3 regions of the Streptomyces sp. NPDC050164 genome follow, and region 3 is predicted to be linked to each of the others. Evidence: predicted binding sites of a transcription regulator. Region 3 holds the regulator's gene; each other region holds the start of a gene.

Region 1 (9,973 bases), on a different contig from region 3:
TAGTGCTGTCCTCCCGTCCGCGCACCCAATGGCGAACCCGGGCTACGGCAAACGCTCCGCCCCAGACCAACTCACCCGCACCATCAGCGACTTCGCGCACCTCCCACCCCGCGAAGCCGCCATCGCCGCCTACCTCGACCGGCTCCCCGACGGCGCCGACATCTCCGTAAAGACGCTGGCCAAGCACCTGCCGTACGGACAGTGCGCTCTCGGCACCGCCCTCAATCGCATCCAGGAGGCGGGCCACCTGCGCCGGGGCAGGGAGTGCGTGACGGCGGACGACGGCAGGTCCCGCTGGATCACTCGATCGTGGTTCTCCCGCACCGCCCGGGACGACGACTGGTGGGTGGCCTTCACGCGCGGCGATGTACCGAAACAGCAGCGTCCCACCCGCTCCCGCGCCCACATCCTCCTGGCCGCCCTCGGCCGCACAGCGTCGTCCTGTCCCTCTCCCAGGCCGACTGCGCGACGCTCGCCCCGCTGGTGACGGAGTGGTTCGAGCGAGGCGCCTCGGAGGAGGACGTACTACGTGCGCTCACCTGCCGACCCCTGTCCACCACGCCGCCGCCCTGGTCCGCAACCGCCTGACCAGCAAACTCCCGCCCCCGTCTGCCCCGCGTCCGGCATTGCGGGTCCTGGAGTGCGCGAACTGCGGCGTCCCGGGACGTCCGGAAACCCTGCCAGGGGGCCGTTGCAGCGCTTGCCGGGGCAAACGCGCGCCCGCGCAACCCCCTGCACCTCTGTTCGCCTCCACGATCCACGACCGTGCGGCCGAGATCCGCGCCGCAATGTCCCAACGACGCCAAGAGAAGGCATCCACATGACAGCTCCTACGGTGCGACGTCACTCCCCCAGGGCACGATGGAAGGGAGGAGGCACCATGACCCCTGGTACCGCTGACCGCCCGCTGATGCCCATTGAGGACTTCGAGGATCTGGCCGAGGTGGCCCCGAAGGGCGTGCGCCTCGAGTACATCGACGGTCGCGTCCGGACGAAGGACGCGCTCAGCGTCGAGGACTTCGAAGAGCTGGAGCGCCGCGCCCCGGAGACCGTGCGGCTTGAGTACATCAACGGAAAACTAGAGGTCAAGGCCATGCCGGACGGCAACCACAGCGAGATCCACATGTGGCTGCTTGAGCAGTGCCTGCAGCATCGGCCGGACCTGCGCCTCCATCACGAGCGAGGCGTCCGGACCGAGGCCTACCGCAAGGGCCGTGCCCGGGCCGACGGGGCTCTCGTACGACGGGGGCACTTCAAAGGGCACGGTGAGTGGTCCGCTGCCAACGGCGTCCTCATGGTCGTCGAGATCACCTCCCACGACCGTGACACCAACCAGCGGGACCGCATCGACAAGCCCGTCGGATACGCGGCAGTCGACATCCCCGTCTACCTGCTCATCGACCGCGACAACAACACGGTCGTCGTTTACAGCGAGCCCAAGGACGGCCGATACCAGCAGGCCGCAGCCCACCCGTGGGGCACCCCGGTGGAGCTCCCTGCCCCTGTCGGCTTCACTCTGGACACGGAAGAACTCAAGGACTACGCCGACTGACGACAATGGACCCATGAACCACGCCCAGCTCACCGCCCTAGGCCGTGCCCTCCGTCTCCTCGGTGAGCACGGGGAGTCCCTCACCTCCGACACTCCGGACGGCAAACTGCACGAGGTCAGGGCCGACCTGAAGCGCGCCCTGGACCTGCTGGAGGACAGCGTCACCACGGCGGCTCCCAGCACCCGCTGCCCGGAGCACCCCACCGGCCCGGTCGACGAGGGCGCCCCCGACCTGTGCCTGCTGTGCGAGACCCGGCGCCGGGCCGCCCGCCGAGCGGAGTTCAACGGTCCCGCCCCGCACACCCCACTCACCGAGCCGGTCCAGTCCCGCTACGGCGTCAGCGGTGACCGCCCCCAGCCCCAGCAGCGCTGGCTGCCGGAGCTGTGGACCGGCCAGACGTGGCAGCTGTGCGGCACCCCCCGCCGGGACCGCCGCGAGGCCGAGCTGTACATCGCCGCCCAACGCAAGGCTCCCCGGGCGGCCATGGCGTACCGGCTCGTGCACGAGTTCACCGACTACGAGGTGCTGCGCGTGTGGGGTACGCCGGTCAGGGTCGACATCGAGCCGATGGGCAACCTTTAGCTCACAGCAGGGGCAGGGCCTGGAAGCCGTAGCCCTCCCACAGGCGACGCGAGGCCTCCTCCGGGTACGCCCTCACCACCGGCTCCGCGTCCAGTACCTGCACGAGCCGCCGTTCGTGCTCGTACGCCGGCCAGCCCGGGTCACCCGTCCTCGCGAACGCCGTCCAGGACGACCGGAAGCGGGAGGACAGCGCCTCGGCCTCGGCGGACGGCTCGGCGCCCGCGAACAGCAGGGCCCCGAGGTCCGCCCCGAACGTGCCGAAGAGCAGGGGAATGTCCAGGCCGTGACAGGCGCCCATCGCGCCGCCGCCCCCCGGCGCCGGCCAGGTCAGTTCGTAGAGGTGGGCACGGCCGCCACCCGCGTGCTGCGCCTCGGCCAGGTGCAGGGAGGGCATGTTGAACAGCCAGTCCGTCTGGACGCGTTCGTAGAGCTCGCCGGGGGAGGCGTCGGGGAAGGCCGTGCGGTAGGCCCGTTCGCCGTCGGGACCGGGGGCGAACAGGCGGAGGGCCGCTGCCGCCCTGTCCTCGGTGATCTGGTCCAGTGGGCCCGCCATGGCGACGAAGAGGCGGTACTCGTCGCGGTTGTGGCCGACGAGCAGTTCGACGTCCTTCGCCGCACCGGCGGCCAGGGCCTGCCAGGGGGTGGTCGGCAGGACCTCCCCGTCGACGACCGGCGAGAAGGGCGTGACCGTCGGCGCCACCTGGCCCCAGCGGTCGATGTACCGGGGCATCTTGGCGCTCAACGCCTCACCCGCCGAGGTCAGTTCACGCGGGGAGATGGCCGCCAGTTCGGCGACCGTGGGGCGCAGCCCCACCTCGGCGGCGAGAGCCGCACCGATGTCACGGGCCAGGGCGCCCGAGAAGAACGTCCCCGGCACGCTCTGCGCGATCGCCCGCCGGAACAGGCCCGCCGCCCTCGGCATGGCGAGCAGCGAGGCGATCGAACCCGCGCCCGCCGACTCGCCGAAGACGGTGACCCGGCCGGGGTCGCCGCCGAACGACTCGATGTTGTCCCGTACCCACTCCAGCGCGGCCACCTGGTCGAGCAGGCCGCGGTTGGCGGGCGCCCCCTCGATGTGCGCGAAGCCCTCCATGCCGACGCGGTAGTTGAGGGACACGACCACGAGGTCGCCGTCGGTCGCGATGCGCCGGGCGTCGTAGCCGGGGCTGCCGGAGTGGCCGAGCTTGTAGGCGCCGCCGTAGATCCACACCATCACCGGGCGGCGGGCGCCCGGGTCGGGTTCGGGGGTCCAGACGTTGACCGTGAGCCACTCGTCGCCCTCGGGCACGTCGAGCAGGCCCGGGCCGCCCAGGTTGCCGAGGTCCTGCGGGGGCGGCGGGCCGAAGGCGTACGCGTCCCGTATGCCGTCCCAGGCGGGGGCGGGGCGCGGTGCCATGAACCGGGCCTCGCCCACGGGGGGTGCGGCGAAGGGGATGCCGCGGAAGACGGCGAGGCCCTCCTCCCTGCGGCCGCGTACCGCACCGGCGGTGGTGCGCACCACCGGTGCGGGCTGCCCGGCCGAGGCGCCGGTCGGGGGGTGGGGCTCGGTCGTCGTCATCCTCTGGGTCTCCTCACGGGGTGCCGGTGAACAGGCGCTCGGCCAGTGTCCTTGACTGACGCAAGCAAATCCAGGGCATCCCGTGCGCGGACCCTGCGGGGTCAGCTGAGCGTCTTAAGCGCTGCCGGGTCGTACGGCGCCAGCTCGTCCAAGCTGCCGGACAGGACCTTCCGCGCCCACTGCGGGTCCTGCAGCAGCGCGCGGCCGACGGCGACCAGGTCGAACTCGTCGCGCTCGAAGCGGTCCAGGAGGTTGTCGAGGTCGCCGACCTCGGCGCCCTCGCCCTGGAAGACTTTGAGGAAGTCGCCGTTCAGGCCGACCGAGCCGACGGTGATGGCGGGCTTGCCGGTGAGCTTCTTGGTCCAGCCGGCCAGGTTCAGGTCGGAGTCGTCGAACTCGGGGACCCAGTAGCGGCGGGTGGAGGCGTGGAAGGCGTCGACACCGGCCGCGGCGAGCGGGGTCAGGATGGCCTCCAGCTCCTCGGGCGTCTCGGCGAGGCGGGCGTCGTAGGCGTCCTGCTTCCACTGCGAGTAGCGGAAGATGACGGGGAAGTCGGCGGAGACGGTCTCGCGGACGGCCGCGACGATCTCCGCCGAGAACTTGGCACGGGCGACCGGGTCGCCGCCGTAGGCGTCGGTACGGCGGTTGGTGCCGTCCCAGAGGAACTGGTCGAGCAGGTAGCCGTGGGCTCCGTGGATCTCCACGCCGTCGAAGCCGATGCGCTCGGCGGCGGCCGCGGCCTCGGCGAACGCGCCGATGACGGCGTCGATGTCGGCCTGGGTCATGGCCTTGCCGGTGGGCTCGGCGGCGCCGATGCGCAGGCCGGAGGGGCCGACGGCCGGGGCGTCCGCGACCGGCGGCTCGCCCTGGTTGCGGACCATGCCGATGTGCCACAGCTGCGGCACGATCGTGCCGCCCGCGGCGTGCACCGCCTCGGCGACCTTCGCCCAGCCCGCGAGCTGCTCCTCGCCGTGGAACCGCGGCACGCGGTCGCTCTGACCGGCCGACTCGTGGCCGACGTAGGTGCCCTCGGTGACGATCAGTCCGACACCGGCGGCGGCGCGGCGGGAGTAGTACGAGATGACGTCCTCGCCGGGTACGCCGCCCGGGGAGAACATGCGGGTCATCGGCGCCATCGCGATCCGGTTCGGGACGGTCAGGCCGCCCAGCGAGACGGGCCGGGACAGGATTTCGGCGGCACGGGAGGCGGCGGAGGTCACGTGGGAGGCTCCCCTTCGGATACCGGACAGTATGTGCATACGCATAGGACGTACGTTTCAACCATCCGGCCCCGCCCAGGCCATCCCAGCCGCATTGTGATCCCGGACACGCCCGAGGGCGGCACTCCCTGTCGGAACAGGAAGTGCCGCCCTCGGCAAGGACGTTGATCGACCAGGTCGATCAGAAGTCCATGTCACCGCCCGGCATGCCGCCGCCGGCGGGCGCGGCGTTCTTCTCCGGCTTGTCGGCGATGACGGCCTCGGTGGTGAGGAACAGCGCGGCGATGGAGGCGGCGTTCTGCAGAGCGGAACGGGTCACCTTCGCCGGGTCGATGATGCCCTCGGCGATCATGTCGACGTACTCACCGGTCGCGGCGTTCAGGCCGTGGCCGACGGTGAGGTTGCGGACCTTCTCCACGACGACGCCGCCCTCGAGACCACCGTTGACGGCGATCTGCTTCAGCGGGGCCTCCAGGGCGAGCTTCACGGCGTTGGCGCCGGTCGCCTCGTCACCCTCCAGCTCCAGCTTCTCGAAGACCTGGGAGGCCTGCAGCAGGGCCACGCCACCACCGGCGACGATGCCCTCCTCGACGGCCGCCTTGGCGTTGCGGACGGCGTCCTCGATGCGGTGCTTGCGCTCCTTGAGCTCCACCTCGGTGGCGGCACCGGCCTTGATGACGGCCACGCCGCCGGCCAGCTTCGCCAGGCGCTCCTGGAGCTTCTCGCGGTCGTAGTCCGAGTCGCTGTTCTCGATCTCGGCGCGGATCTGGTTGACCCGGCCCTGGACCTGCTCGGCCGAGCCGGCACCGTCGACGATGGTGGTCTCGTCCTTGGTGATGACGACCTTGCGGGCCTTGCCCAGGAGGTCGATCGTGGCGTTCTCCAGCTTGAGGCCGACCTCCTCGGAGATCACCTCGCCGCCGGTGAGGATGCCGATGTCCTGGAGCATCGCCTTGCGACGGTCACCGAAGCCCGGAGCCTTGACGGCGACGGACTTGAAGGTGCCACGGATCTTGTTGACGACCAGGGTCGACAGGGCCTCGCCCTCGACGTCCTCGGCGATGATCAGCAGCGGCTTGCCCGACTGCATGACCTTCTCCAGGAGCGGGAGCAGGTCCTTGACGTTGGAGATCTTGGAGTTCGCGATCAGGATGTACGGGTCGTCGAGGACGGCCTCCATACGCTCCATGTCGGTGGCGAAGTACGCCGAGATGTAGCCCTTGTCGAAGCGCATACCCTCGGTGAGCTCCAGCTCCAGACCGAAGGTCTGGGACTCCTCGACGGTGATGACGCCTTCCTTGCCGACCTTGTCCATGGCCTCGGCGATGAGCTCGCCGATCTGGGTGTCGGCGGCGGAGATGGAGGCCGTGGAGGCGATCTGCTCCTTGGTCTCGACGTCCTTCGCCTGCTCCAGCAGGGCGGCGGAGACGGCCTCGACGGCCTTCTCGATACCGCGCTTGAGGGCCATCGGGTTGGCGCCGGCGGCTACGTTGCGCAGGCCTTCCTTGACCAGGGCCTGGGCGAGGACGGTCGCGGTGGTCGTACCGTCACCGGCGACGTCGTCCGTCTTCTTGGCGACTTCCTTGACCAGCTCGGCGCCGATCTTCTCGTACGGGTCCTCGAGCTCGATCTCCTTGGCGATGGAGACGCCGTCGTTGGTGATCGTGGGCGCGCCCCACTTCTTCTCGAGGACGACGTTGCGGCCCTTGGGGCCGAGCGTCACCTTCACGGCGTCCGCGAGCTGGTTCATGCCGCGCTCGAGGCCGCGCCGCGCCTCCTCGTCGAACGCGATGATCTTGGCCATGTGAAGTGGTCCCTCCAGGACTGGGGGTGATTACTTCGGACCGCGCCCGCGCCCGCGACGGACGGCTCGCCTGCCTCGTGGTTCCTTCCCACCCGGCCTGCGGGCCTCACCGACCCGGTCCTTACGTTGTCACTCTCACCTTCAGAGTGCTAACGCAATGATTAGCACTCGGGCATGGCGAGTGCAAGCGGCTCCCGAGGTTCGGGCGGGGCGCTCAGCCCCCGGCGAACGGGCGCACCCGGCTCGGCCACAGGCCTCGGGCAGCGCCACGGCGGATCGGGCGGGCCGGGAAAGGCCTGGCCACGGCCCACCACGGCGGCGAGGCCGATGCGAGCCGGCCGGAAACGCCTGCACCGACGGCCCACGGCGGCCGCGATGCCGGCGCGAGCCGTCCGGGCGCGAACTCGCGCCCCCTGCACCCGGTCCCCGAACAGGCCGAAGGGCCCGCACCCGGGGGGTGCGGGCCCTTCAGAGAAGACCGGTCGCTTGCGCTTGGTCGTGGTGCGCGTTCAGGCAGAGACGCGAACCATGTCGGCCTGCGGCCCCTTCTGGCCCTGCGAGATCTCGAACTCGACCCGCTGGCCCTCTTCCAGGGTGCGGTAGCCGTCCATCTGGATCGCACTGTAGTGGACGAAAACATCCGCACCACCGTCGACCGCGATGAAGCCGTACCCCTTCTCCGCGTTGAACCACTTGACGGTGCCCTGAGCCATGCCTAACTCCCCTATTACTGGCCCTTGCACAGATCCACACTTCGCGGACCCGGGTCAGACCTCACCCCCCACGGTTGGGGGCGTGCGCCGGAACGCGTCGACCGCGGCTGAATGTATCTGTCCAACTGCCCTCTGCAACAGGTCAATCGGACGAGAATTCTGGACGCGCAGGGTCCGGAATGTAGGGAGAATTCGCCCGACTTCAGGGCAAGTCGGGCTACACAAAAGGAACAAAAGCCGCGAAAGGCACACACACTTTGGCTACATCTTGTCGGGCGCGCGGCAGGAATTCAGGGCTCCCGATCAGAAGATCGGCGCTGCGTTCCCCAACTGTACCGCGCTCAATCACACAGAATTACCCCCTCCGCTTCTCTCACGGAGGGGGCAATTCGATGAACTCTCAGTAACCGCCGTTACCGAAGGTAATAATCAAGCCGGTCGACCGGTTAGCCACCCGCGACGGCCGGGATGATCGACACCCCGGCACCGTCCGGCGTCGCCGTCTCCAGGCCCTGCTCGAACCGCACGTCGTCGTCGTTGACGTACACGTTGACGAACCGGCGCAGCTTGCCCTGGTCGTCCAGCACCCGGGCGGCGATCCCGGTGTGGTTCTTCTCCAGATCGGCGATGACCTCGCCGAGGGTCGCCCCCTCGGCGGCGACCTCGGCCTGGCCGCCGGTGTAGGTGCGCAGGATGGTGGGGATGCGAACGGTCACGCTCATGCGAGGCCAGCCTCTCGGAAGGAGTCCAGGTTCGGGCGGATGGTGGCGGTGAGGCCGGTACCGGCCACCGCGTCGAGGGTCTTGAGGCCGTCCCCGGTGTTCAGGACGACGGTGGTCTTCGACGGGTCGAGCACCCCGTTCTCGACCAGCTTCTTCGCCACGCCCACGGTCACACCACCGGCGGTCTCCGCGAAGATGCCCTCGGTCCGGGCGAGGATCTTGATCGCGTCGACGACCTGCTCGTCGTTCACGTCCTCCACCGCCCCGCCCGTGCGACGCGCGATGTCGAGCACGTAGGGGCCGTCCGCCGGGTTGCCGATCGCCAGCGACTTGGCGATGGTGTCCGGCTTCTGGGGGCGTACGACGTCGTGGCCGGCCTTGTAGGCCGTCGACACCGGCGAGCAGCCCTCGGCCTGCGCTCCGAAGATCTTGTACGGCTTGTCCTCGACCAGCCCGAGCTTGATCAGCTCCTGAAGACCCTTGTCGATCTTCGTGAGCTGCGAGCCGGAGGCGATCGGCACCACGATCTGGTCCGGCAGCTGCCAGCCGAGCTGCTCGCAGATCTCGTACGCGAGGGTCTTGGAGCCCTCGGCGTAGTACGGCCGCAGGTTGACGTTGACGAAGCCCCAGCCCTCGCCCGCCGGGTCGCCGATCAGCTCCGAGCAGAAGCGGTTCACGTCGTCGTAGTTGCCCTGGATGCCGACGAGCTCACCGCCGTAGACCGCGGCCATGACGACCTTGCCCTGTTCCAGGTCGTGCGGGATGAACACGCAGGAGCGGAAGCCGGCGCGGGCCGCCGCGGCACCCACGGCGCCGGCGAGGTTGCCGGTGGAGGAGCAGGACAGCGTGGTGAAGCCGAAGGCGCGAGCGGCCTCCAGGGCCTGGGCGACGACACGGTCCTTGAAGGAGTGCGTCGGGTTGCCGGAGTCGTCCTTGATGAAGAGCTTGCCGGCGTCGACGCCCAGCTCGCGGGCGAGGTTGTAGGCCTTGACGAGCTGGGTCCAGCCCGGGTTGATGTTCGGCTTGGTCGCCACGTCGGCCGGGACCGGCAGCAGCGGGGCGTAGCGCCAGATGTTCGCGGGGCCCGCCTCGATCCGCTTGCGGAGCTCCTCGGTGTCGTAGGCCGAGAAGTCGTAGGCGATCTCCAGCGGGCCGAAACACTCCTCGCAGGCGAAGACCGGGCCGAGGGGTACGCGGTGACCGCACTCGCGGCAGCTCAGGGCGGCGGCGGGGCCGAGGTCTACGGTGGAGTCAGTGGTGCTTGCAACAGTCTGCACAGCCATGTGAGGCGAGGCCCTTTCTCCTCATCTTCCTCACGACGCATCTCGCCGTGAGACGGATTTGGCACCTTCCCGAGCCGGAGCCTCGCGGAGCGGTCGACAGTGACCTACGAGTATCGGCTGGAGGGTTGCCGGGGCTTCATCGGGCCGTATCCCTCTGCCCCTCTGGATGAGCTGTATTCGGTTGTTGACGACGGTTGACCCCGGACATGCGATGGTCATCCGCGTTGTTCAAGACTGTAACCGACGACCAGGACAGTTGAGATAGTCGTCCGAACCGCGAGATGGCTCACAGTCCGTCCCGCCGAGAGTACGCAGAGGAGCCGCCACGGTGCTGGAAGAAGTCGAGCGCTGGCTGAGCACCCGTTCCTGGTCCGCGACCGATCGCCCGCTCCACCAGATCCTCGCCGCCAAGCAGCGCACGGGCCGGACGGTCAGTGTCGTGCTGCCCGCGCTCAACGAGGAGGAGACGGTAGGCGACATCGCCGCCGTCATCCGCCACGACCTGATGCGGCAGGTGCCGCTCGTCGACGAGCTGGTC
Region 2 (9,973 bases), on a different contig from region 3:
TCTGTCTGTGAATCTGGGTCGCGCCAAGGCTGTGCCGTACACGGACAATCCGGAGGGTGTGACCGGAATCGACAAGCAGCCGGTGGACGGGCCCGTGCGGGTGTCGGCGCCCGGGCCCAAGGGCGTCGGTGGGAGCGGGCTGGCCGGGGACGCGGTGTGCAAGCTGGAGCACCACGGCGGCGACGACCAGGCGGTCTACGCGATGGCGCGCGAGGACTTGGACGCGTGGGAGCGCGAGCTGGGCCGGCCGCTCGCGCACGGGGCGTTCGGCGAGAACCTCACGACCGAGGGCCTCGACGTCTCCGGGGCGCGGATCGGCGAGCGCTGGCGCGTGGGGCACACGGTGGTGCTGGAGGTCACCTGCGGGCGGATCCCGTGCCGCACGTTCCAGGGCCATCTGGGCGAGGAGCACTGGGTGAAGCGGTTCACTCAGCGGGGCGCGCCCGGGGCGTATCTGCGGGTGATCGAGCCCGGTGAGATCCGGGCGGGCGACCCTGTCGAGATCGTGCACCGGCCGGAGCACGACGTGACCGTGGCCCTCCAGTTCCGGGCGGTGACCATCGAGCGGACGCTGCTGCCGCGGCTGCTGGCGGCGGGCGAGGCGCTGCACCCCGAGTCGCTGAGGCTGGCGCGGGAGTACGCGCAAAAGCACGGGGCCTGACGGCGGGCTCACCGTGCGGTCTCCACCGGCCCTTCACCGGTGAGGTCCCCGCACGGAAGCGGATGCACATGCTCCAGGTCACTAACCTTCTGCCATGACAACGGCTCTGATTACGGGATCGACGGCAGGCATCGGGGCCGCGTTCGCGCGGCGACTGGCGGCGGACGGGCACAACCTCGTGCTGGTGGCCCGCGACACCAAGCGGCTGAGGGAGCAGGCGACCGAGCTGCACGACCGGCACGGCATCGAGGCGGAGGTGCTGACGGCCGACCTCGCCGAGGACAAGGGCATCGAGTCGGTGGCCGACCGGCTGGGCGACCGCAAGAACCCCGTCGACCTGCTGGTCAACAACGCCGGCTTCGGCAACAAGGGCCGCTATCTCGACGTCCCCATGGCAGACGAGCTGCGGATGCTGAAGGTGCACTGCGAGGCGGTGCTGCGGCTGACGTCGGCGGCGACGGAGGCCATGCGGGAGCGCGGCCGCGGCGGTGTCGTGAACGTCGCGTCGGTGGCCGCGTTCGTCCCGCGGGGCACCTACGGCGCGTCCAAGGCCTGGGTCGTGCAGTTCTCCCAGGGCGCCGCGCGTGACCTGGCCGGCAGCGGCGTACGGCTGATGGCGCTGTGCCCCGGTTTCGTGCGCACCGAGTTCCACGAGCGGGCCGGCATGGGCACGGACAACATCCCGGGCTGGATGTGGCTCGACGCGGACAAGCTGGTCGCGGCGGCACTGCACGACCTGGCGCGCGGCAAGACCCTGTCCATTCCGGACCCGCGCTACAAGGCGCTGATGGGGGCGGCGAAGCTGGTGCCGCGGGGGGTGCTGGGGGCGGTTTCGTCCAGGACGGGGCGGAAGTACGGTCCGCAGTAGGTCCGGCTCGGCGTTCCCCGCCGGTCCTCGGCTGCCCTTCATACCGGAGCTCGGCCGGGAGGCGACGAGCAACTCTCGTTGGGACAATGGAGCTGTTCAGCCGAACCCAGGGGGGCCGGAGGCGAGAGCATGACGTTCGTACAGCTCATCGAATGCAGGACCAGTCGGCTCGACGAGATGAACCGGCTGATGGACAGATGGGTCGAACAGACCAAGGGAAAGCGGACCGCTACGCACAGTGTGGTGGCGAAGGACCGGGCCGACGCATCGCACATCGTCGAGATCGTGGAGTTCCCGTCGTACGAGGAGGCGATGCGGAACTCCGGGCTTCCGGAGACCGACCGGATCTTCCAGGAGATGGTGGCGCTCTGCGACGAGACGCCGACGTTCACGGACCTGGACGTGGTGCGGGACGAGCAGCTGAACTCGGCCACCGCGCGCAGGTTCTTCGAGCTGGCGCCCGGGCAGGGTGCGGCGCCCGCGTTCAACGACGTGTTCATCGAGGACTACCACGACCACGATCCCGCCAATGTGCAGGACGTCATCGGGCTCGACGCGGTGCGGCGCGAGGTGGAGGTCTGGCGGGGCGGGTTCGACTTCTCGTTCACGATCGAGGACCAGATCGCGCAGGGCGACCGGGTGTGCACCCGGTGGACCTTCCACGGCAGGCACAAGGGCGACTTCCTCGGGATCCCGCCGACCGGCAAGGACGTCACCATGACCGGGACGACCGTCCACCGGTGCACGCCGGACGGGAAGATCTCCGAGGGCTGGTGGCAGTACGACCGGCTGGGGCTGATGCAGCAGCTCGGGGCGCTGGATCCGCTGGAGTTGTGATCCGCGCGGGCAACACGGGAGCAGGCCACACGAGAGAAGCCCCCGTTCCGCACGAGGCGGGACGGGGGCTTCTGCTGCGAGGTCGGTGCCTCAGTGGGCGTGGCTGTGGCCGTGGCCCGCGGCGGCCGGCTCCTCCTCTTCCTTCTTCTCGACGACCAGGGTCTCGGTCGTGAGCAGGAGGGAGGCGATGGAGGCGGCGTTCTCCAGGGCGGAGCGGGTGACCTTCACCGGGTCGATGACGCCGGCCTTGATCAGGTCGCCGTACTCGCCGGTGGCGGCGTTGAAGCCCTGGCCCTTGTCGAGCTCGGCGACCTTGGAGGTGATGACGTAGCCCTCCAGGCCGGCGTTCTCGGCGATCCAGCGCAGCGGCTCGACGACCGCGCGGCGGACGACCGCGACGCCGGTGGCCTCGTCGCCGGTCTTGCCGAGGCTGCCCTCGAGTACCTTGGCGGCGTGCACCAGGGCGGAGCCACCACCGGAGACAATGCCCTCCTCGACCGCGGCGCGGGTCGCGGAGATGGCGTCCTCCAGACGGTGCTTGCGCTCCTTGAGCTCGACCTCGGTGGCGGCACCCACGCGGATGACGCACACGCCGCCGGCCAGCTTCGCGAGGCGCTCCTGGAGCTTCTCGCGGTCCCAGTCGGAGTCGGTGCTCTCGATCTCGGCCTTGATCTGGGCGACGCGGCCCTGGACGTCCTCGGACTTGCCGGCGCCGTCCACGACGGTCGTGTCGTCCTTGGTGACCGTGACGCGGCGGGCGGAGCCCAGCACCTCCAGGCCGACCTGGTCGAGCTTGAGGCCGACCTCCTCGGAGACGACCGTGGCGCCGGTGAGGACCGCCATGTCCTGCAGCATCGCCTTGCGACGGTCGCCGAAGCCCGGGGCCTTGACGGCGACGGCGTTGAAGGTGCCGCGGATCTTGTTCACGACCAGGGTCGAAAGGGCCTCGCCCTCGACGTCCTCGGCGATGATCAGCAGCGGCTTGGAGGAGTTGGACTGGATGACCTTCTCCAGCAGCGGCAGCAGGTCCGCGATGGAGGAGATCTTGCCCTGCGTGATGAGGATGTACGGGTCGTCCAGGACGGCCTCCATGCGCTCCTGGTCCGTCACGAAGTACGGCGACAGGTAGCCCTTGTCGAAGGCCATGCCCTCGGTGAAGTCCAGCTCCAGACCGAAGGTGTTGGACTCCTCGACGGTGATGACACCGTCCTTGCCGACCTTGTCCATCGCCTCGGCGATGAGCTCGCCGACCTGGCTGTCCTGGGCGGACAGCCCGGCGACGGCGGCGATGTCGGACTTCTCGTCGATCGGGCGCGCGGAGGACAGCAGGTCCTCGGAGATCGCGGCGACGGCGGCGTCGATGCCCTTCTTCAGGGCGGCCGGGGAGGCACCGGCGGCGACGTTCTTCAGGCCCTCGCGCACGAGCGCCTGGGCGAGCACGGTCGCGGTGGTCGTACCGTCACCCGCGATGTCGTTGGTCTTGGTCGCCACCTCCTTGACCAGCTGGGCACCGAGGTTCTCGTACGGGTCCTCGATCTCGACCTCGCGGGCGATCGTGACACCGTCGTTGGTGATGGTGGGGGCGCCGAACTTCTTGTCGATGACGACGTTGCGGCCCTTGGGGCCGATCGTCACCTTGACCGTGTCGGCAAGCTTGTTGACGCCGCGCTCGAGGGCGCGACGGGCGTCCTCGTCGAACTTCAGGATCTTCGCCATGGGAGCGTGAGCCCTCTTCCGGAATCTGGGTTAACGGCACTGCGCCCCGGGCGCCCGGCTTCTTATCGATCGCGGGGGGCCAGGGGCGCAGCTCAAAGCAATGTGCTTGGGGTGAATTACTTCTCGACGATCGCGAGCACGTCGCGGGCCGAGAGGACGAGGTACTCCTCGCCGTTGTACTTCACCTCGGTGCCGCCGTACTTGCTGTAGAGCACGACATCGCCGACGGAGACGTCGAGCGGAAGACGGTTGCCGTCCTCGAAGCGGCCCGGGCCCACGGCCAGGACGACGCCCTCCTGGGGCTTCTCCTTGGCGGTGTCCGGGATGACCAGGCCAGAGGCGGTGGTCTGCTCGGCGTCGAGCGGCTGGACCACGATGCGGTCCTCGAGCGGCTTGATGGCAACCTTGGAGCTGGTGGTCGTCACGATCCGACCTCCCCCTTCGGAGATCTCACGGGGTTAACTGTCTGAGGTGGCGACCAGGTGGATCCGTCGTCGCGGGTGCCGGACCTGCCCGTCGCTGTGTTGGCACTCTCCAGGGGGGAGTGCCAAGGCCGAGACTATGACTGCGATTAGCACTCGGTCAAGCGGAGTGCCAATTACCGGCGGCGCGTCGGCCAGGTCCCGAGGTCGCCGTACGTTTGTGCAGGTGTCCGGCGTCGGCCTCCTGGCCGAACGAAACCGCCGACCGGGACGTCAGAGGTGGTCCTCCAGCCGCCCCACCCGCAGCCCCTTGCCCTCGATCTCCCGCAGCAGCCGCACCGTCCGTTCCGTCAGGGTCAGGGACGCCGGCTCGCCCGACGGCACCGAAATGATGTCGCCGGGGCGCAGGCCGGGCCTGCCTCGGGTGTACGTCAGTTCGCCGTCGGTGCCCAGGGACGCCCGCCAGAGGACGACCGACGTGATGCCGCAGTCGGCGGCCGCGCGCAGGGTCGTCGTGTCGTACGTGCCGTAGGGCGGGCGGAAGAGGCGGGGGCGGATGCCGAAGCGGGAGCGGAGTTTGTGCTGCTGGCCGCAGATCTCGGCGCGCTGGCCGGCATAGGGCAGACCGCGCAGGGCGGGGTGGTCGAGGGTGTGGTTCTGGATGGACGCGCCGACCGCGCGCAGGCGGGCGAAGTGGCCGTAGCCGGGCCCTACGACGCTGTCCGTGAGGAACATGCTGACCGGAAGCCGCCGTTCGCGGACGAGGCCGACGAAGCGGGGGTCGCGCTCGGCGCCGTCGTCGTAGGTCAGGAAGACCACCCGGTCGCGGGTGCGGACGTGGTCCACGACGGGCGGGAGACCGCCTCGGGCCGGCCCGCGGACGTCGCTCGAGGCGTGCGCCGGCGACTGGCCCCGGCCGTCCGTCCCCGTCCGCTCCCGCGCGGCCCCGGCGCAGCCGGCCAGCAGGATCACCGCCGCGCACACCACGGCGGCCGGCGACCGCCGCCTCACAGGTAGTCCTCCAGCCGCCCCACCGCGTATCCCTCGGCCGTGACCTCGTCCAGGAAGCGGCGGATCATGTCGGGCATCGTGCCCGGCCACTGGCCGCGGCCGCGGAAGTGGGTGAGGACGATGTCGCCCGGGTGCAGTTTCCGGTCCCACTCGCGGTACTCCCAGCGGTCGGCGAAGACCTCCTCGTTCCAGAGGGGGACGTACTCGATGCCGCAGGCCTTGGCGGCGCGCAGGGTCGCCCTGTTGTAACTGCCGAAGGGCGGGCGGAAGAGGGTCGGGAGCTTGCCGTAGCGCCTCTCGATGAGGCGCTGCATGCCGCAGATCTCCCGCTTCTGCGCCCGGTAGGACAGGCCCGGCATATGGCGGTGGCGGAGGGTGTGGTTGTTCAGGACCACACCCGTGTCCTGCATCTTCTCGAAGTAGCGGTAGTCGTCCTTGATCAGGTAGCCGCTGAGGAAGGCGCTGTAGGGGACCTCCAGCTCGCTCATCATCCGCAGGAACGCCGGGTCCTTCTCGGCGCCGTCGTCGATGGTGAGGAAGACGACCTTGTCCCGGGTGGGGATCGTGGTGAAGACGGGCGGCAGGTTCAGGCTGCGGTGGCCGTCCACCTCGAAGCCCTCGCGGGTCCTGATCCTCGGCTTCTTCGCGGGGGCCGGCGGGGCGGTCAGCGGGACCCTTCTCAGTCCCCAGCGCTGCGTCGCGACGATCCGGGCGGCGTGCGCGGCGCGCAGCCTGGAGGCGTAGGAGTCGAGCGCGCGGGCCGGGGGCGCGTCGAGGGGCTGCTGGCCGCCGGCCGGGGTGATCCGGCCGCCGTCGCCCTGCGCGCAGCCCGAGGCGATGGCTGCGAGGGCGAGCACCGCGATGCCGATCCGCACACCGCCAGATGCCCGGCTTTTGTCATTTTGTACGACTGCTCGCATGACGCGGGATCCTCGCAGCCGGCGTTCCCGGATCGGCCTCGACACCGCGACCGGCGGCGCACCATCCACCGACTGGCCCACACATGGTCCGACTCCTCGGGCACGCGGACGGACCACCGTCGGCCCACCCGGACCGGGGCCGCACTTCCGGCGCGCACACAGACGGACCACGGCCCGCCGCCCAGCCCCGGGCCGGCCTCCGCACGACGGACCACCGGGCCGGCCGCCCTGTTCCGGCGGCGCCGCAGGATGCCGGAGCCGGCGGCGCGCCCGGAGCCGCCGGAGCGGCGGACGTGCGCGGAGTCAGGAGCCCGTCGCCCGCCGCTCGGCCCCAAACCGACCCGGGTCCCGGGCCCAGACCGATCCGGGTCCCGGGCGCGGACCGACCCGCGCCCCACACCCCGACCGGCCCGCGGCCCAGCCCAGACCACGCCACCGCCCACCCCGCCCCGTGGCCGACAATGATCCGGTGAACGACCTCGCCCTCCTCCTCACGCCCGAAGGCCACGCCCTCCTCGACGAGGTGCGGGACACCGATCCGGCGCGGGAGCTGGCCGTCGCGACCCGGCTGCGTCGCGAGCACCCCGCCGAACTGGTGTCGGCGGCGCTGGGCCAGGCGCGGCTGCGGCAGCGGGCGGTGGTGAAGTTCGGGGCCGAGGACGCGGGGCGGATGTTCTTCACGCCGAACGGGGTGGAGCAGTCGACCCGGGCGAGTGTGGCGGCCTACCGGGCGCGGCGGCTCGCGGAGTCGGGCGTGACCTCGGTCGCCGACCTGTGCTGCGGCATCGGCGGTGACGCGATCGCGCTGGCCCGGGCCGGGATCCGGGTCCTGGCCGTCGACCGGGACCCGGCGACGGCCGCGGCGGCGCGGGCGAACGCCGAGGCGCTGGGGCTGGCCGGCCTGATCGAGGTGCGGGAGGCGGATGTCACGGAGGTGGACACGGCCGGGTACGACGCCGTGTTCGTCGACCCGGCCAGGCGCGGCGGCCGGGGCCGGATCTTCGACCCCGAGGCGTACTCGCCGCCCCTGTCGTGGGCGGTCTCCGCCGCCCGCCGAGCCCCTCGCGTCGCCGCGCTGAAGATCGCCCCCGGCATCCCGCACGAGGCGGTCCCGGAGGACGCCGAGGCCGAGTGGATCTCCGACGGCGGCGACGTGAAGGAAGCGGTGCTGTGGTTCGGCACCGAGCCCGGCGCGGTACGGGCCACCCTGCTGCCGGGCCCCCGCACGCTGCTCTCCCGCGGCCTGCCCGACCCGGCAGTCCGCCCGCCCGGCCGTTACCTGTACGAGCCCGACGGCGCCGTCATCCGGGCCCACCTGGTCGCCGAGGTGGCCGACGAGGTCGGTGGCGGACTGCTCGACGCGACCATCGCGTACGTCACGGCCGACGCGCTGCGCCCGACCCCGTACGCCACCGCCTACGAGATCACCGACCATCTCCCCTTCAACGTCAAGAAGCTGAAGGCCCTGCTGCGGGAGCGGCAGGTCGGCAACCTCACGGTGAAGAAGCGGGGCTCGGCGGTCGAGCCGGAGGAGCTCCGCAGGAAGGTCAAGCCCCAAGGGCCCCACTCGGCCACGGTGTTCCTGACCCGCATCGCGGGGGCACCGGCGATGCTCATCGGGCATCCCGCCTAGGCAGGAGCCGTCAGGACTGCTCCGCCGCCCGCCGCGACAACAGCTCCCTCTCACGCTCGTTGCGCGTCAGCGACGCCGCCCGTTCGAACTCCGCCCGGGCCTCCTCCGTGCGGCCGAGGCGGGACAGCAGGTCGCCGCGCACGCTGGGCAGCAGGTGGTAGTCCCGCAGGGCGGGGTCGGCCAGCAGGGAGTCGACGATGGCCAGGGCGGGGGCCGGGCCCTCGGCCATCGAGACGGCCACCGCGCGGTTCAGTTCCACGACCGGGGACGGGGAGCGGGCGGCCAGCAGGCCGTACAGGGTGGCGATGCGGGACCAGTCGGTCTCCTCGTACGTGTACGCGTACGCGTGGCAGGCGGCGATGGCGGCCTGGAGGAGGTACGGGCCCGGAGCGCCGGAGGAGGTGGCCTCGGCCCTGCCCAGCGCGGCGATGCCGCGGGCGATGAGCATGCGGTTCCACCGGGCGCGGTTCTGGTCCTTGAGGAGGACGGGTTCGCCGCAGGGGCCCGTGCGGGCCGCCGTGCGGGACGCCTGGAGCTCCAGGAGCGCGGTCAGGCCGTGCACCTCGGGTTCCTTCGGCATGAGGGCCGAGAGCACCCGGGCCAGGCGCAGGGCGTCCTCGCACAGGGACGGGCGGAGCCAGTCGTCGCCGGCCGTGGCGGCGTAACCCTCGTTGAAGACGAGGTAGATGACGTCGAGGACCGAGCCGAGGCGGGCCTCGCGGTCGGGGCCGTAGGGCACCTCGAAGGCGATGTTCCGCGTCGCCAGGGTGCGTTTGGCGCGGACGATGCGCTGGGCGATGGTCGGTTCCGGGACCAGGAAGGCGCGGGCGATCTCGGCCGTGGTGAGGCCGCCCAGCATGCGCAGGGTGAGGGCGGTGCGGGCCTCGGTGGACAGGACCGGGTGGCAGGCGGTGAAGACCAGGCGGAGCAGGTCGTCGTCGATGTCGTCCGGGTCGGCGGGCTCCTCCGGGGCAGACACCGTCGACAGGTCCCGGCCGATCTCCGCCAGCTTGCGGGCGTAGTTCTCGCGGCGGCGGACCAGGTCGACGGCGCGGTTGCGGGCGGTGGCCATGAGCCAGGCGCCCGGGTTGTCGGGCACCCCGTCCCGCGGCCACCGCTCCAGCGCGGCGACCAGCGCGTCCTGGGCGAGTTCCTCGGCGATGCCGACGTCCCGGACGACCCGGGCGACGCCGGCGATGATGCGGGGCGACTCGATGCGGAAGACTGTCTCGATGGCGGTGTTGGTGCCGCTCGGATCAGAGGTGGTACCGCTCGGATCGGCGGTGGTACCGCCCGGGTCGGCGGTGGGCTGCGGGGTCACAGCCCACCATCAGACACCCCTGGCGCCTCCCCGCCAAGGCGAACCGGTCAGCCCTCGGCGATCTGCCGGACCTCCGCGGTGATCGTCCAGTAGTCGTCGTGCAGGGACAGGAACCGCTTGGCCCACTCGATCGCCTCGGCCTTGTCCTTGCACTGGCTGATCGAGTAGCCGCCGATGACCTCCTTGGACTCGGTGAACGGCCCGTCGGTGACGGACAGCTTCCCGTCCTCCCAGTGCACCCGGGTGCCGTCCGCGGTCGGGGTGAGCCCGGCCGTGTCGAGCATGACCCCGGCCTTGGTGATCTCCTCCAGGAGCTTGCCCATCCGCTCCTGGAGTTCGGGGCTCGGGCCCTCGGCGGGGGCGTTCTTCTCGTCGATGCGGATCAGGGTGAGAAAACGCGGCATGGTGACTCCTCGGGGCTCTGCGGAGCGAGGCCTTTCCTCGCTCTCACCCCTGCGTCGATCGGGAGATGTCCGGATCGACACCCGCCACGGATTTCTTCGATGATTTTTTCCCGACTGACGTTTCCGCAGGCAGCGGCCTTCTCCCGGACAGCAGCCCGGCCGCCACGGCCGCCACCGCCA
Region 3 (9,973 bases):
AGGCGCTTGGCGGGGCCGCCGTCGACCGGGGCGACGTGCACCTCGGGGGCGCCGTCGCGGGTCGAGGTCCAGGCGACGGTGGTGCCGTCGGGCGAGATACGAGGGAGGGTCACCGGCACGTTGTCGGCGCTGACCCGCCAGGCCCGTCCGCCGTCGAGAGGAGCGAGCCACACGTCGTCCTCGGCGGTGAAGGCGACCAGGTCACCGTGCACGTGGGGGAACCGGAGGTAAGCAGGCGATGCGGACTGTGTCACCCGATCACCCTATGCAGGGAGGACGTCGTGCGGACAGGGTTCGGATCACTTCCCCTCGACGGGGCGGCAGTCCGGGTACCGATCGCACCAGATGGTCTGTGTGACGGTAACGGTGACGGTGGGTCCGGGCTGCCCGTTCGAGGGCCCACCGCCCACGGGCGGCGGGCTGGTGGCGTTGCAGTTACCGAGCCCGTCGACCTCGAACCACACCTTGCCGTCCACCTTGGCGGTGATGTTCCCGCGCACGCAAGCGCCGTCCACGGCGTGGGTGACCTTGCCGTCGACCGTGATGTCCTTCCCGTCCTCCGTCTCACCCTCACAGTCGACGGTGGCGACGGTCTTCTCACTCGCCGAGGGCGACGGCTTCCCGCCCTGGCCGTTGTCCCCGTAGGAGGCGGTGCACGTCAGCCACCGCACGCCCGCCTTCTGCCGGTTGAGCTCCTTGGTCACAGTCTCGTCGGTGGTGTACGCGACGGACGCGGAGCTGATCCCGGCACCGGGTTCACACGCGACGGCCCCACCCACGGCAACTACCGCGAATGTCGCCGCGACCGCCACCCTACGACTGCGCGGCCTTCGCCAAATCCTCCTCAAAGCCCCCATGGAGGGCAGCCTGCCACCGTCGGGGGCGGGGCGGTAGAGCGCAAATGGCCACGCGGCGTTAATGCGGTGGCGGGGCGTTGCGCAGCCCGGCGTATGCACCCAGACAAGCCGTCAGCCGCGTAGCAGCAGCCACTCCTGCAGCTCGACCAAGTTGCCCTCGGGGTCCTTGAGGTGGGCGACGCGCAGGCGGTCGGTCACGGGCACCGGCCCGTGCAGGATCGTGGCGCCGCGCAGAGTGATCTCCTCGCAGTACGCGTCCAGGGCATCGACACGCAGGACGACCAGGGAGCGGTGGCCGTTCGCCGTGTCGCCCAGCTCGTCCAGCATCTCGGCCATCATCGGGCGGTCCTGCAACGCGATCCCCGCGGATCCCACCGTGGGGCTGAACTTCTCGTACGGCCCGTCCACCGCCCCCGACTGCGGCTTGAGGCCGAGGACCTCGCCGTAGAAGTGGTAGCAGGCGGCGAAGTCGGTCACGAGCAGTCGTACCTGTGCGAGTTCCACGGTGCCTCCGAGAAAGGTCAGGTCCAGCGGCCGGTGCGAGCCAGGAGCACGGCCACGGCCGCGGTCCCGGCAGTCGATGTGCGCAGCACACTGCGCCCGAGGCGATACGCCTTGGCCCCCGCTTGTGCGAACAGCGCCAACTCCTCCGGCGCCACGCCCCCTTCGGGCCCCACCACCAGCACGATCTCACCGGACGACGGCAGTTCGGCCGTCGCCAGCGGCTCGTCCCCGCTCTCGTGCAGCACGGCGGCGAAGTCGGCACCGGCCAGGAGCGCCGCGACCTGCTTGGTCGTCGCCACCTCCGCGACCTGCGGGAAGCGCACCCGGCGGGACTGCTTGCCCGCCTCCCGGGCCGTCGCCCGCCACTTGCCCAGCGCCTTCAGCCCCCGGTCGCCCTTCCACTGCGTGATGCAACGCGCCGCCGCCCACGGCACGATCGCGTCGACGCCGACCTCGGTCATCGTCTCGACGGCCAGCTCCCCGCGGTCCCCCTTGGGCAGTGCCTGGACGACGGTCACCCGGGGCTGCTCCGGCGGCTCCTCGGTCACCGGGTCCAGCCGGACGATCAGCCGGTCCTTGCCCTCGGTGTCGAGCACGACACCGTCCGCCCACCGCCCGGCCCCGTCCGTGAGGACGACGTCCTCACCGGGCCGCAGCCGCTTCACGGAGACGGCGTGCCGTCCCTCCGGACCGTCGAGGACACAGCGGCCGCCCCCGCCCGCGTCGAAGTGCTCGACCACGAACACCGGAGCTGTCATCGGACTCCGCCTCCGCCCGACAGCGCGGTCAGCGCCGCGGCGAGTTCACCGGCCAGCACCTCCATCAGCTGCCCGGCGGGCAGCTCCCGCGCCATCCGGTGCCCCTGTCCGGCCCACAGCGCCATGCCCTGCGCGTCCCCCGCCTTGGCGGCGGCCTGGCGCAGCGGCGAGGTGAGGTGGTGGATCTCGGGATAGGCGGCGGGCGCGTACGGGCCGTGCTCGCGCAGGAAGCGGTTGACCAGGCCGCGCGCCGGGCGCCCGGAGAAGGCCCGGGTCAACTCCGTGCGCACGAACAGGGGGTTGGTCAGCGCCTGCTTGTGCACGGCGTTCGCCCCCGACTCGGCGGTGGCGAGGAACGCGGTGCCGAGCTGGGCCGCGCTCGCGCCCGCCGCGAGGACCGCGGCGATCTGGCCGCCGCGCATGATGCCGCCGGCGGCGATGATCGGGATGCTCACGGCCTCCCGGATCTGGGCGACCAGCGACAGCAGCCCGATGCCGGAACCGTCCGTCTCGGGGATGTCCCGGTGCGTGCCCTGGTGGCCGCCGGCCTCGACGCCCTGCGCGATGACCGCGTCCGCGCCCGCCCGCTCGACGGCCCGGGCCTCGTCGGGGGTGGTCGCGGTGACCAGGACGAAGGTGCCGACCCGGTGCAGGGCGTCGACGACCTCCCGGGTCGGCGTGCCGAAGTGGAACGACACCGCCGGCACGGGGTTGTCGCGCAGCACCGCGAGCTTGGTCTCGTAGCCGTCGTCCCGGCCGCTGTCGGGGTCGCCGAGCTCGGCCTCGTACCAGGAGGCCTCGCCGGCCAGCTGGTGGGCGTAGACGTCGATGGCCGCGGGGTCGGCGTACTCCGGCTGCGGCATGAAGAGGTTCACTCCGAAGGGCCTGCTGGTGAGGCTGCGGAGCTGCTTGATCTCCTGGTACATCCCGTCGGCGGTTTTGTACCCGGCGGCGAGGAACCCGAGTCCGCCCGCCTCGCACACGGCGGCGGCCAGCTTCGGTACGGAGACGCCGCCCGCCATGGGGGCCTGCACGATCGGGTGAGGGAAGAGATCGGTCAGCGCGGAGGACATGACCGCATGTTGTCACGTCCTCCGAACAACCCCGAAACCGGCCTGCCGTGTGGCATAGACCAGAGGAAAAGCCACCCACCGGCCCCCGGGGGAGCCGACGTCAGCGCCCGTTGAACGCATCCTTCAACCGCGAGAACAACCCCTGCTGCCCGGGTTGGAACTGCCCCTGAGGCCGCTCCTCGCCGCGCAGCTTGGCCAGCTCGCGCAGCAGGCGCTCCTGCTCGACGTCCAGCTTGCTCGGGGTCTGGACCTCGACGTGGACGATGAGGTCGCCGCGTCCGCCGCCGCGCAGGTGCGTGACACCACGGCCGTGCAGCGGGATCGACTGGCCGGACTGGGTGCCGGGCCGGATGTCGACCTCCTCCAGGCCGTCCAGCGTCTCCAACGGCACCTTCGTGCCGAGGGCGGCCGCCGTCATCGGGAGCGTGACCGTGCAGTGCAGGTCGTCGCCGCGCCGCTGGAACTGCGAGTGGGGCAGTTCGTGGATCTCGACGTACAGGTCGCCCGCGGGGCCGCCGCCTGGCCCGACCTCGCCCTCGCCGGCGAGCTGGATGCGCGTGCCGTTGTCGACACCGGCGGGGATCTTCACGGTCAGCGTGCGGCGGGAGCGGACGCGGCCGTCGCCGGCACACTCCGGGCAGGGGGTCGGGACGACCGTGCCGAAGCCCTGGCACTGCGGGCAGGGCCGCGAGGTCATGACCTGACCGAGGAAGGACCGCGTGACCTGGGACACCTCACCGCGGCCGCGGCACATGTCACACGTCTGGGCGGAGGTCCCCGGCGCCGCGCCCTCACCGTTACAGGTGTTGCAGACGACCGCCGTGTCGACCTGGATGTCCTTCGTCGTACCGAAGGCCGCCTCGTCGAGCTCTATCTCGATGCGGATCATGGCGTCCTGGCCGCGGCGGGTGCGCGAGCGCGGACCGCGCTGCGACGCCGTGCCGAAGAACGCGTCCATGATGTCGGAGAAGTTCCCGAAGCCGCCGGCCCCGAAGCCGCCCGCGCCACCGCCTCCGGCCTGCGAGAGCGGGTCGCCGCCGAGGTCGTAGACCTGCTTCTTCTGCGGGTCCGACAGCACCTCGTAGGCGGCGTTGATCTCCTTGAACCGCTCCTGGGTCTTCGGATCGGGGTTGACGTCCGGGTGCAGCTCGCGCGCGAGCCGCCGGAAGGCCTTCTTGATCTCTTCCTGCGACGCGTCGCGGCGCACGCCGAGTACGGCGTAGTAGTCCGTGGCCACTACGACTCCGCCAGGATCTGTCCGACGTACCGTGCCACTGCGCGTACCGCTCCCATCGTTCCCGGGTAGTCCATGCGGGTCGGTCCGACCACGCCGAGCTTGGCGACAGCCTCGCCGCCCGAACCGTAGCCGACCGACACGACGGACGTGGAGTTGAGTCCTTCATGGGCGTTCTCATGACCGATACGTACGGTCACGCCCGGATCCTTCGCCTCGCCGAGCAGCTTGAGGAGCACGACCTGCTCCTCCAGCGCCTCCAGCACCGGCCGGATCGTGAGGGGGAAGTCATGCCCGAAGCGGGTCAGATTGGCGGTGCCGCCGATCATCAGCCGCTCCTCGTTCTCCTCGACGAGTGTCTCCAGGAGAGTGGAGAGCACCGTGGAGACCGTACCCCGGTCCTCGTGCTCGAACGCCTCCGGCAGATCTTCCACCAGACTCGGCACATCCGTGAAACGGCGGTTCGCGACACGGCTGTTGAGCCGCGCGCGCAGATCCGCCAGCGAGGCCTCGCCGAAGGGCGCCGGGCAGTCGACCACGCGCTGCTCGACCCGCCCGGTGTCCGTGATCAGCACGAGCATCACGCGCGCGGGCGCGAGGGAGAGCAATTCCACATGCCGCACGGTCGAGCGGGTCAGCGACGGGTACTGCACGACGGCGACCTGTCGCGTGAGCTGCGCGAGCAGCCGCACCGTACGTGCCACGACGTCGTCGAGGTCGACGGCGCCCTCGAGGAAGTTCTGGATCGCGCGCCGCTCGGGCGCGGTCATCGGCTTGACGCCGGCCAGCTTGTCCACGAACAGCCGGTAGCCCTTGTCGGTGGGGATGCGCCCGGCGCTGGTGTGCGGCTGGGCGATGTACCCCTCGTCCTCGAGGGCCGCCATGTCGTTGCGGACGGTGGCCGGGGAGACGCCGAGGTTGTGCCGCTCGGTGAGGGCCTTGGAGCCCACCGGCTCCTCGGTGCCGACGTAGTCCTGGACGATGGCGCGCAGCACCTGAAGCCTGCGTTCACTGAGCATTCGCGCACACCTCCAGAAGTCGTCCGCCTGGTGTCCTGCCTGTCGTGCCTGGCACTCTGCGCGTGCGAGTGCCAGCATTCCCCGCCCAGTGTACGGCTGCGGGGTACACCCCCGGCAAGGCTGGTCGCGTGCTGTCGTGCCCCGGACGGGGGTCACCGCTAGCGTCGCCGTATGACGGTGACTTGGGAAGAGCTCGGGTGGGAGCGGGTGTCCGGCGGGGTGGGGCGGTGCCGGCTTCCGGTGTGGGACTGCACGGCGGGGCTGGTCGCCGGTGAGGGCGCGGTACTCATGATCGACGCGGGGTCGAGCCCGGCCGAGGGCGCGCGGTTGCGCGAGCAGGCGCGGTCGCTCACCGGTCACCGTGTGACGCATCTCGCGCTGACCCATCCCCACTTCGACCATGTCTTCGGGGCGGCGGCGTTCACGGACGCGGAGGTCTTCGGCGCGGTGGGCGTGGACGCGGTGCTGACGCGCGTACGGGACCGCGAGGAGCTGCGGGCGGACGCGGTGCGCAACGGCCTCGCGGAGATCACCGCGCAGGAGTCGGCGGACCGGCTGGTCCCACCCCGCCACCTGGTCTCCGGCGAGTGGACCCTCGACCTGGGCGGCGGGCGCCAGGTGCTGCTGGCGAACGTGGGCCCCGGGCACACCGCGCACGATCTGGCGGTGCTGGTGCCGGGTGATCCGGAGGTGGTGTTCTGCGGCGATCTGGTCGAGGAGTCCGGCGAGCCGCAGGCGGGCCCCGACGCCATGCCGTCGCACTGGCCGGCCGCCCTGGACCGGCTGCTCGACCTGGGCGGGCGGGACGCACTGTATGTGCCCGGTCACGGAGCGGTGGTGGACGCGGCGTTCGTCCGCACCCAGCGGGACTCGCTGGCGGCACGTTTCGGCGTGTCTCCGTGACCGCCCGCCGGCTTTCCCTATCGTCATTCGAATGCGCCAGTACTCGCCCGATCTGACCCCGCCGTGGAAGAAGCCGCAGCAGCCGGTGCCCGAGGTTCCGGCGGAGCCGGGTCTGGTCGTCGAGGAGGCCGGGACCGGCTTCCGCGGCGCGGTGATCCGCTGCGAGGCGGGCACGGTGACCCTGGAGGACCGCTTCGGCAAGCACCGGGTGTTCCCCATGGAGCCGCGCGGCTTCCTCCTGGAGGGCAGGGCCGTGACGCTGGTCCGCCCCTCGCACGCCGGCCCCGCACGCCCCACCCGCACGGCCTCCGGTTCGGTGGCCGTCCCCGGCGCCCGCGCACGCGTGGCCCGCGCCGGGCGCATCTACGTCGAGGGCCGGCACGACGCCGAGCTGGTCGAGAAGGTCTGGGGCGACGACCTGCGCATCGAGGGCGTGGTCGTGGAGTACCTGGAGGGCGTCGACGACCTGCCGTCCATCGTCGAGTCCTTCGCCCCCGGCCCCGACGCCCGCCTCGGCGTCCTGGTGGACCACCTGGTGCCGGGCAGCAAGGAGTGGCGCATCGCCGAGTCGGTGACGAGCGACCACGCCCTGGTCGTCGGCCACCCCTACATCGACATCTGGGAGGCGGTGAAACCGTCGTCCCTGGGCATCGAGGCGTGGCCTCGGGTCCCTCGCGGCCAGGACTGGAAGACGGGGGTGTGCAGGGCACTGGGCTGGCCGGAGAACACGGGGGCGGCCTGGCAGCGGATCCTGTCGGGCGTACGGACGTACAAGGACCTGGAGCCGGAGCTTCTGGGCAGGGTCGAGGAACTGATCGACTTCGTGACGACGCCGGCGTAGCTGCCGAGCCGCTGAGCGCTCAGCTGCTGAGCTGCGGGCAATCGTGCCGCCAAGGGCGGCACCCGTCCCAAAGAAGCGGCACCCCGCTACGCCGGGCTGCGCACCCACCCGGCCGCAGCGCCAACGCCGAGCACCTCAGTCCACGAGGTCCCGAACCACCGCATCCGCCAGCAACCGCCCCCGCAGAGTGAGCACAGCCCGCCCCGATTCGTACGGCTCTTCCCGCAGAAGCCCGTCCGACAGCGCCCGCCGCGAAGCCGCAAGCCCCTCCTCCCGCAGCAACGACAACGGCACACCTTCCCGAAGTCGCAGCTCCAGCAGAATCCGCTCGACCCGCCGGTCCTCCTCCGACAGCACCTCACGCCCGGCCCCAGGCGACCGCCCCGCCGCCAGCGCCCCCGCATACGCCCCGGGATGCTTCACGTTCCACCACCGCACCCCGCCCACATGACTGTGCGCGCCTGGCCCGGCCCCCCACCAGTCGGCCCCCCGCCAGTACAGCTCGTTGTGCAGGCACCGCCCCGCCTTGGAGGTCGCCCAGTTCGACACCTCGTACCACTCGAAGCCCGCGCCCGAGAGGATCTCGTCCGCGATCAGGTACCGGTCGGCATGCACATCGTCGTCGGTCATCGGCACCTCACCCCGGCGGATCCGACGTGCCAGCTGCGTCCCCTCCTCGACGATCAGGGCGTACGCGCTGACATGGTCCGGCCCGGCCCCCAGCACCGCGTCCAGCGACGCCCGCCAGTCGTCGTCGGACTCCCCCGGCGTGCCGTAGATCAGGTCGAGATTCACATGCTCGAACCCGGCCGCACGAGCCTCGGCCACACACGCCTCCGGCCGCCCCGGCGTGTGCGTGCGGTCCAGCACCTTCAGCACATGCTGCCGCGCACTCTGCATGCCGAACGAGATCCGGTTGAAGCCCCCCTCGCGCAGGGCCGCCAGATACGCCGGATCCACCGACTCCGGGTTCGCCTCCGTCGTGACCTCGGCGTCCTCCGCGAGCCCGAACTCGTCGCGGACGGCCGCAAGCATCCGCACCAGGTCACCGGCATCGAGCAGCGTCGGCGTACCCCCGCCCACGAACACCGTACGAACCGGACGCGGGTCGTCACCCAGCACCTTCCGGGCCAGCCGGACCTCGTCGACCAGCGTCTCGGCGTAGTTGTCGCGCGAGGCCAGCACACCACCGGTGCCGCGCAGCTCGGTCGCCGTGTAGGTGTTGAAATCGCAGTAGCCGCAGCGGGTCGCGCAGTACGGAACGTGCAGGTAGAACCCGAGCGGGCGGTCGGCGGCCCCGGCGAGCGCGGACGCGGGCAGCGCGCCGTCGTCGGGGACGGGCTCGCCGTCGGGGAGTGCGGAAGGCATACGTTCCATTGTCCAGCACCCGCGCGGTCACTCTGCCTTCAGCACCAGCAGCGCCAGATCGTCGGCCGGGGGCCGCGCCCCGAAGTCGTGCACCAGCCGCCTGATCCGCTCGGCTATCAGCTCCGCGTCCAGCCCCGCGCACCCTGCCAGCGCCGCCGCGAGCCCGTCCCCGTCGTCGAACTGGCGGGAGCCGGAGCGGCGCTCGGTCACACCGTCGGTGACGCACAGCAGCGTGTCACCGGACCGCAGCTCGAAGGTCTCGCTGGTGTACGTGGCGTCCTCGATGACGCCCAGGAGGGTCTGGGGCTGCGCGGCCGTGTGGACCTCGCCGCCCGCCCCGAGCACAAGGGGCAGCGGGTGCCCGGCGGAGGCGACGGTGCAGCGGACACCGCCGTCGAAGGGGACCAGCTCGCCGTACAACAGGGACAGGAAGCGCGTCTGGGGGCCGTCGCCGGGCGGGGTCGGGCGGGCGCCGGCGGCCACCAGCGCGCGGGCCGCCGCGTCCGCGGCCTCCGTGGCGTCGTCGAGCAGGAGCTGGTTGAGACGGTCGAGGACGTCGGCGACCCGGTAGCCCTCACGGGCCAGCAGCCGCAGCCAGGGCCGGGCCAGGCCGATCACGACGGCGGCTTCCGGCCCCTTGCCCTGGACGTCGCCGACGGCGAAGCACCAGCGGCCGTCCCCGGCCGGGAACAGGTCGTAGAAGTCGCCGCTGGGCCCGCCCTTGTCGCACGGCTCGTAGACGAGGGCGCTGCGCACCCCGGGGATCTCGGCCACGGCGCCGGGCAGCAGTCCGCGCTGGAGTACGGCGCTGATGGTGGCCTGGCGGGCGTACTGGCGGGCCGCGCCGATGGCGAGCGCGACCCGGCGGCTGAGGTCCTCGGCGAGGCCGGTGATCTCGTCGGGGAAGCCGGCGGCACCGGACCGTCCGATGACGAGGGTGCCCAGCGGGCGTCCCCCGGCGACGAGCCGGTACGCGAGGGCCGAGCCCGGTTCGCCGGGCTCGTCACCGAGCGCCTCGCCGGGCCAGGGGTAGTCGACCGGCCCGGACCCTATCGGGTCGGACGGGTGCGGCGCGTCCTTCTCCAGGGCCCGGCGCAGCTCCTCGATGCGGTTCTCGCTGCCGTGCCAGACCCGGGCCAGCCTGGGCCCGCCCGCTCCGGCCCCGCCGCTCCAGCCGCCGCCGGTGGCCTCGTCCTCCAGCCACACCGCGCACCAGTCGGCCAGCCGGGGCACGATCAGCTGCCCTGCGAGGGCGGCGACCAGGTCCTCGTCGAGCTGTCCGGCGAGGAGGTCGGAGGCCTCGGCGAGGAAGGAGAGGGCACCGCGGCCCAGCCAGGCACCGTCGTGTCCGTCGCGGCCGTCGCAGTCCTCGTACCGGTCCCGCCAGTCCCGCAGGTCGTGCCAGTCGCGCAGGTC

The links. The regulator HrcA, encoded in region 3, represses chaperone genes, less so after heat shock. The targets are predictions, from matches to a motif close to TTNGCACTCNGNNNNNCNGAGTGCNAA.
Positions count from the first base shown of each region.
Region 1: a site for HrcA is predicted at 6,879-6,905, ahead of groL (chaperonin GroEL). Genes of this name have one in related genera too.
Region 2: a site for HrcA is predicted at 4,654-4,680, ahead of groES (co-chaperone GroES). Genes of this name have one in related genera too.

Region 1 is NZ_JBITJK010000009.1:148,797-158,769, forward strand. Features, by position in the region: partial or broken gene ACIBNA_RS16110 (hypothetical protein) at 29-824, shown strand; gene ACIBNA_RS16115 (Uma2 family endonuclease) at 881-1,552, shown strand; gene ACIBNA_RS16120 (hypothetical protein) at 1,566-2,135, shown strand; gene ACIBNA_RS16125 (carboxylesterase/lipase family protein) at 2,137-3,693, opposite strand; gene ACIBNA_RS16130 (NADH:flavin oxidoreductase) at 3,795-4,952, opposite strand; gene groL (chaperonin GroEL) at 5,095-6,717, opposite strand; gene ACIBNA_RS16140 (cold-shock protein) at 7,227-7,430, opposite strand; gene ACIBNA_RS16145 (ubiquitin-like small modifier protein 1) at 7,877-8,152, opposite strand; gene thrC (threonine synthase) at 8,149-9,435, opposite strand; SAM riboswitch class I at 9,454-9,608, opposite strand; gene ACIBNA_RS16155 (glucosyl-3-phosphoglycerate synthase) at 9,764-9,973, shown strand, end outside.
Region 2 is NZ_JBITJK010000001.1:112,014-121,986, reverse strand. Features, by position in the region: gene ACIBNA_RS00680 (MOSC domain-containing protein) at 1-661, shown strand, start outside; gene ACIBNA_RS00675 (SDR family oxidoreductase) at 756-1,529, shown strand; gene ACIBNA_RS00670 (ester cyclase) at 1,659-2,366, shown strand; gene groL (chaperonin GroEL) at 2,457-4,082, opposite strand; gene groES (co-chaperone GroES) at 4,199-4,507, opposite strand; gene ACIBNA_RS00655 (polysaccharide deacetylase family protein) at 4,778-5,515, opposite strand; gene ACIBNA_RS00650 (polysaccharide deacetylase family protein) at 5,512-6,435, opposite strand; gene ACIBNA_RS00645 (methyltransferase domain-containing protein) at 6,905-8,068, shown strand; gene ACIBNA_RS00640 (RNA polymerase sigma factor) at 8,079-9,389, opposite strand; gene ACIBNA_RS00635 (YciI family protein) at 9,437-9,793, opposite strand; partial or broken gene ACIBNA_RS00630 (MFS transporter) at 9,837-9,973, opposite strand, start outside.
Region 3 is NZ_JBITJK010000002.1:30,920-40,892, forward strand. Features, by position in the region: gene ACIBNA_RS02935 (S41 family peptidase) at 1-254, opposite strand, end outside; gene ACIBNA_RS02940 (hypothetical protein) at 300-857, opposite strand; gene ACIBNA_RS02945 (VOC family protein) at 969-1,361, opposite strand; gene ACIBNA_RS02950 (16S rRNA (uracil(1498)-N(3))-methyltransferase) at 1,379-2,119, opposite strand; gene ACIBNA_RS02955 (nitronate monooxygenase) at 2,116-3,192, opposite strand; gene dnaJ (molecular chaperone DnaJ) at 3,293-4,429, opposite strand; gene hrcA (heat-inducible transcriptional repressor HrcA) at 4,429-5,445, opposite strand; gene ACIBNA_RS02970 (MBL fold metallo-hydrolase) at 5,617-6,348, shown strand; gene ACIBNA_RS02975 (DUF3097 domain-containing protein) at 6,380-7,189, shown strand; gene hemW (radical SAM family heme chaperone HemW) at 7,325-8,557, opposite strand; gene ACIBNA_RS02985 (SpoIIE family protein phosphatase) at 8,585-9,973, opposite strand, start outside.